Regions from separate parts of the Thiothrix litoralis genome, predicted to be linked through region 1. Evidence: predicted binding sites of a transcription regulator. Region 1 holds the regulator's gene; the other holds the start of a gene.
What was found. Region 1 encodes HrcA, which represses chaperone genes, less so after heat shock. Its sites were predicted from a motif close to TTAGCACTCNNNNNNNNNGAGTGCTAA; they were not measured.
Positions count from the first base shown of each region.

Region 2: a site for HrcA is predicted at 1,864-1,890, ahead of rpoH (RNA polymerase sigma factor RpoH). Genes of this name have one in related genera too.

Region 1 is NZ_CP072801.1:1,440,972-1,444,387, forward strand. Features, by position in the region: gene J9253_RS06915 (proline--tRNA ligase) at 1-1,655, shown strand, start outside; gene hrcA (heat-inducible transcriptional repressor HrcA) at 1,727-2,785, opposite strand; gene J9253_RS06925 (NAD(+) kinase) at 2,890-3,416, shown strand, end outside.
Region 2 is NZ_CP072801.1:4,121,646-4,125,061, reverse strand. Features, by position in the region: gene J9253_RS20030 (helix-turn-helix domain-containing protein) at 1-234, shown strand, start outside; gene J9253_RS20025 (transposase) at 227-703, shown strand; gene rpoH (RNA polymerase sigma factor RpoH) at 961-1,830, opposite strand; gene J9253_RS20015 (coiled-coil domain-containing protein) at 2,109-3,416, shown strand, end outside.

The sequences.
Region 1 (3,416 bases):
AAGTCATCAGCCACCAATTAATGCTGCGGGCAGGCATGATCCGCCGCCTTGCTTCCGGCCTGTATACGTGGATGCCGTATGGCTTGCGGGTATTGCGCAAGGTCGAAGCCATCGTGCGCGAAGAAATGAACAATGCCGGAGCCATTGAAGTGCTGATGCCCTCCATCCAACCGGCAGAACTGTGGCAGGAATCCGGGCGCTGGGAAAAGTACGGGGCGGAACTGTTGCGCATCCGTGACCGCCATCAGCGTGATTTCTGCTACGGCCCCACGCACGAAGAAATCATCACCGATTACGCCCGCAAGGAATTGAGCAGCTACAAGCAGTTGCCGATCAATTTCTACCAGATCCAGACAAAATTCCGTGACGAAGTTCGCCCACGTTTCGGGGTGATGCGTGCACGGGAATTCCTGATGAAGGATGCCTACTCCTTCCATGCGACGCAGGAATCCTTGCAGGAAACTTACGACACCATGTTCGCGGCTTACTCGCGCATCTTCCAACGGCTGGGCTTGGATTTCCGCCCGGTACAAGCGGATACCGGCTCAATCGGTGGTAATGCCTCGCACGAATTCCACGTCCTTGCCGATTCCGGGGAAGACGCGATTGCCTTCGCCAGTGGCAGCAACTACGCGGCCAATATCGAGCTAGCGGAAGCCGTTTGCCTGATTGCCGAACGTACCGCCCCAACGGAAGCAATGCGTGAAGTCGACACTCCCAACGCCAAAACCATCGAAGAACTGGTGGAACAATTTGGCCTGCCTATCGAAAAAACCGTCAAAACCTTGATCGTGGCAGCGGCGGAGGATGCTGAAGCCGACTTCATCGCCCTGTTGGTGCGTGGCGACCATACCTTGAACGAAATCAAGGCGGAAAAAATCCCCGGCATTGCCGTACCCTTACGCTTTGCTCGTGAAGATGAAATCCGCCCACTGATTGGTGCGGGCCCTGGTTCTTTAGGCCCTGTCGGCTTGAAAATCCCGGTAATCGCTGACCGTACTGTCGCCAATATGGCTGACTTCAGCGCAGGCGCAAATAGCGACGGCAAGCACCTTTTCGGGATCAACTGGGAACGCGATGTCGCCCTGCCCCAAATTGCCGATTTGCGTAATGTGATCGAAGGCGACCCCAGCCCGGATGGCTGTGGCACACTGTCCATCATGCGTGGTATCGAAGTCGGACACATTTTCCAATTGGGTAAAACCTATTCGGAAAAACTCAATGCTACCGTGCTGGATGAAAACGGGCGGGCGCAAGTCATGACCATGGGTTGCTACGGCATCGGCGTCTCCCGCGTCGTCGCCTCTGCGATTGAGCAAAACAACGACGAAAACGGCATTCGCTGGCCTGCGGCGATTGCACCGTTCACCGTAGTGATTGCACCCCTGAATATGCAGAAATCGCCTGATGTAGCGGCGAAAGCGGAAGAACTGTACGCACAACTGCAAGCCGCAGGCGTGGATGTGTTGCTGGATGACCGCGCATTACGCCCCGGCGCGATGTTTGCTGACCACGAGCTGGTGGGCATTCCGCATCGGGTCATCATTTCTGAGCGTGGCTTACAAGCCGGAGAGATTGAATACAAGGCGCGGAGTGGCGGTGATGCGATAAAAGTACCGGTTGCCGAGATTCTGGCGTTTATTCAAGGGTTGTAAGAAAATCCCCTCAAATCTCCCGACATGAGGAAGGAGATTTGAGGCAGAGTAAGACTATCTCTTAAGTTAAATCAATGGCGTGACTTCAGCGCCAGACTCAGCAATTTCGCAGTAATATCGACCACGGGAATGACCCGTTCATACGGCATCCGCTTCGGGCCAATCACGCCGAGCACGCCTAACTGTTCGCCATCCACCTCATAGGGTGCAGTCACGAGGCTGCATTCGTCAAATACCGCCTGCCCGGATTCGCGCCCGATGAAGATTTTAACCCCATCGGCCTGCAAACACTTGTCCAGCAAACCCAGAATATCGCGCTTGCGGGTAAAAGCAGCAAACAACTCGCGCAGCTTGGTAATATCCGACAAGTCGTCGTAGCCCATCAAGTTGGTTTCGCCCGCAATCACGCAATCTTCATCTTGCTTGTGCTCGCCCAGATCGGCGACGGTTTTCTCACCCAATGCAATCGCGGAAAGCATCATCAGGTTCATGTCTTCGCGGTGCTGACGCATTTCTTCCAGCAAGGCTGCACGGGCTTGCTGCAAATCCTTGCCGATCAGGCGTTCGTTGAGGAAATTGGCGGCTTGCTGCAACTCTGAGGAGCTGACATCGGTATCGAGTTGGATAATCCGGTTTTGCACTTCATTGCGGTTCATCACCAGAATCGCCAGCACCTGACGGCTGGACAGGCTCAGAAATTCAATCTGGCGGATCGAAGATGGATTACGCCGGGGCAAACTCACCACCCCCGTCAACTGGGTAATACCCGATAACAGGCTGGATGCGGACTGGATCAAGGCTGCCGGGTCACGCTCGGCTTTCAACTGGCCTTGCAGAATATGGATGGCTTGCTGTTCCAGCGGCCGGATATTGACCAGCGCATCCACAAACAGGCGATAACCCTGCGAGGTGGGAATCCGCCCTGCTGACGTATGCGGGGCGCGGATATAGCCCATCTCTTCGAGATCAGCCATGACATTGCGGATGGTGGCAGCGCTCAAATCCAACCCACTGCTGCGGGCAAGGTTGCGTGAACCGACGGGCTGCCCGTCTTGGATATAGCTTTCCACCAACACTTTGAGGATGTGCCGGGCGCGTTCGTTCAATTCTGGATGCGGTGTCGTTATCATGACTACCGTTATAGGGGCAAAGTGGGGCAGATACAAGCCTGTTTAACTTGCAATTTATGCGCAGCTTTGCCAGCCTTGCAGCTTTAATCAGACAAGCAATGGTTATGACCCCCTTTTCCCACATCGGCCTGTTCACCAAACCCAACGATACCCGCGTCGATAAAACGCTGCATCAGTTGCACGAATTCCTGATCCAGCGCGGCTTGCACGTACATTGTGACCGCAACGCTGGCATTATTCTGGGCTTACCGACCATGCCCACTGACGTGCTGGCGCAGCACATTGACCTTGCCATCGTGGTCGGTGGCGATGGCACATTGTTAGGTGCCGGACGCTTACTCGCTGATCATGAAGTGCCCATTATCGGCATCAACTTGGGGCGTTTGGGCTTTTTGGTGGATATTTCCCCCGATGAAGCACTCACGCAACTGGAGGAAATCTTCAACGGGCAGTACAAGGAAGAACCTCGTTTTGTACTTCACGCCGATGTCATTCGTGAGGATGCCATCATTGGCAGCGGCGACGCACTCAATGACGTGGTGCTGCATGTGCGCAATGAAGTCCGCATGATCGAATTCACCACACGGGTAGATGGGCATTTCGTCAACACCCAGCGTGCCGATGGTTTGGT
Region 2 (3,416 bases), 1.6 Mb from region 1:
CAGTACATCCAGCAACAGTTTCAAGTGACCCATGCACCCCGCAGTGTATCAGCCTTGCTAGGACGGTTGGGGTTTTCCCACAAGAAACCCAAAGTCGTGCCGGGTAAAGCGGATGCCGCCGCCCAAACGCAATTCATCGCGCATTGGGAAACGCTGAAAGCTAACCTTGGTGAGCAGGATGATGTGTATTTCATGGTGCACCCCCAGCACAACACCCAGGCGGGCTATGGCTGAATACGCAAAGGTCAAGATTTCAACCTGCGCTCCAACACCGGACGGGAATGCCTCAACATCAATGGTGCGTTTTCTTTCAAGACGTTACGTCTTCTCATTCATACCGAAAAAACGATTAATGCCCAAGCTGCCATCCGCTTACTGGAAGACCTCGAAGCCGCACAACCAGCGGGGAAAATCCACATCATTGCGGATAATGCACGCTACTACCAATTCCAAATTGGTGCAAGCCTATCTGGCAACCGAGGGATGCCGTATTCAGATACATTTTTTGCCGCCTTACTCCCCGAACCTCAACCTGATCGAACGCTTGTGGGGATTTTTCAAACGCGAAGTGATCTATGGTACTTACTACGATACCTTCGTGAAATTTAAAAATGCCACCTTGGGTTTCTTTCGGGATATTGGCAAGCATCACCAACAATTAAGCACATTGATGACCGATAATTTTAGGGTCGTCAAAATATGAAAACCGAATTCTCAATTGCCGATGGTATACTTCCTGATCTTGTCAGGGAGGCGCTATTCCTTTATCCTCTCGTACACATAAGTATTTGAGAGGCGCATAGGTATGTTTAGCTGGGATTTTGGTATTCCGATGTTGTTGGTGGTTGGGTTGATTGCTTTCGCTTGGTTTAGCTTCCTGTCGGTCGCTTTTTTCGGTTAAGCATCAAACACCATCCATAAAAAGGCCGCGTAAGCGGCCTTTTTTATGGGGCTTCCACCTTAGGCTGTTTCTGCAACAGCTAGCCGCAGTTTGTTGATGGCAGCATTTTCCAACTGGCGAATACGCTCAGCAGATACGCTGTATTTGTCTGCCAACTCATGCAAGGTGGCTTTCTCTTCCGCCAACCAACGACTGGCAAGAATGTCACGGCTACGTGCATCCAGCCCTTCCATTGCATCCTGAAAACGTTCACGGGTATACGTATCCCACTCTTCCGCTTCTAACCTTTCGGATGGGTCAGCCGACTCAGCCGCCAGATACTGGCTGGGTGAGAAACTGCTAGCATCGTCGTCATCCTGATCCACACCCAGATCAAACGCGACATCGTGGGCGCTCATGCGCTTTTCCATTTCCAGCACTTCAGCCGTGCTAACCCCCAAGTCGCTAGCCATCGACTCGGCTTCTTCGTGATTCAACCAGCCCAGCCGCTTTTTGCTGCTACGCAGGTTGAAGAATAATTTACGTTGCGCCTTGGTGGTCGCCACTTTGACGATCTTCCAGTTGCGCAGGATGAACTCGTGGATTTCCGCACGAATCCAGTGTACAGCGAAAGAAATCAGCCGCACATTCATTTCAGGGTCAAAACGTTTGACAGCTTTCATCAAACCGACGTTACCCTCTTGCACCAGATCACCCAGCGGCAGCCCATAGCCACTGTAACCACGAGCCACCTTCACCACGAAGCGCAGGTTGTGCAGGATCAATTGACGCGCTGCTTCCAGATCACTTGCGTATTTAAGACGGTCAGCCAAGCCACGCTCTTCTTCCGTGTCCAGCACAGGAATGGCATGGATAGCATGGATGTAACTTTCCAGATTCCCGACAGGAACCGGAAGTGTCTGCCCTCTAAGCATCAATGCGTTGGTCATGCGTAGTCTCCTAATATACTTCTATTGCTAATCTTAGCACTCTCAAACTTAGAGTGCTAATACCCCGTATGGTTTTCGCCCTATCCTGACATTACCATTGATTCATGCCACGTTATTTTTAGCACATTATCATCCACAACAGCGAACAAATGGACAAGCTGAACAAATGGACAAGCTGAACAAAATAGCCATGAACAGAGAAGAACAAACACTTATCGCAAAGCAAAGACAAACTTATTGAAACACTGAAACAATCGCTACTGGAACATGACCAGCACATGGAACGTAAAGAACACCTATTGCAACAAAACCAGAACAATACACTGGAACGCGATAACCAGATTGCCCAACGTGACACTGCTCTCCAGCAAAAAGAAGCCGTCATTCAGGAACGTGACCAGATTATCCGCGAACTGGGAAACCGTTCCCGCGAAATCGAACAACTCGCCAACCAGAAAGAAAAGTACATTCTGGAACGTGAAGACCAAATCCACATCCGCAACCGCCGTCTGGAAGAAAAAGACCAACACATCGGCAAACGTGACCGCGAAATCGACAACCGCGACAAGCAACTCGGCAAACGCGACGAAAGCATTCAGGAACTCAGCCAACAGCTAGACGAACTCAACCGCTGGATACGCGACCATCAACAGCGCATCTACACCCAGGAACAAGTCATCAGTGAGCGCAACCGGCAGCTTTCCGACCGTGACCGCCACCTGAAAGAACGCGACCAACACATCCAGAACCGCGATATGCGCCAGCGCGACTTTGACCGCTTATTACAACGCCGTGACGACCTGATCCTCCAGAAAGATCAGCAAATCCACCAGCGTGACAGCCTGGTGCGCCGCAAAGTTGAACAGATCAGCCTGCGCAATGAGCAACTGGCCGAACAAACCCGGCTCCTACACGAAAAAGACAGCCTTGCACAAGAACGCGAACAACTCTTCATCCAGCAAGGCAACCAGACACTCGCCAAAGACCAGCACCTTGCCGTGCGCGATCAAACCATCAACGAACGCGAACGCAACCTGCAACGCCGCGATGAACAAATCACCGCGCAATTCCTGCAACTCCAGGAACGCGACAAAGAAATCCAAAGCCGTGACCAGTCGATCAGCGAGCTGCAAGCCCATATCAATGCCCTTGACCAACGCCTGCAAGCACAACAACAACACATCGACACCCATCACCTACGTGTCACCGAACTGGAAAACCTGTTACTCGACAAGGAAAAGCACCTCAGCGAATACGCCACCCTCATCAGCAACAAAGACACCTTGCTGCTCGAAAAAGACCAACTTATCCAGCAGCAAGAGCAACAACAGCAGGAAATCGCCCAACAACTCGGCGAACGCGACAAAACCCTGCAAGCCAAAGACCAGCATGTTCTGGGGCAAGGTCGCCTACTCAGTGAACGCGAACAACAGCTAGTCGAGCGTGAAACCGACCTGCACGCCCGCGAAACCCAACTGACCGAACGCGAACAGCAACACACCAGCCGCGAAGCCTTGCTTTTGCAACACCTCGCCGCCCTCAGCGAACTTACCGAGAAGCAACAATTACAGGAAGCCGAACGCGAA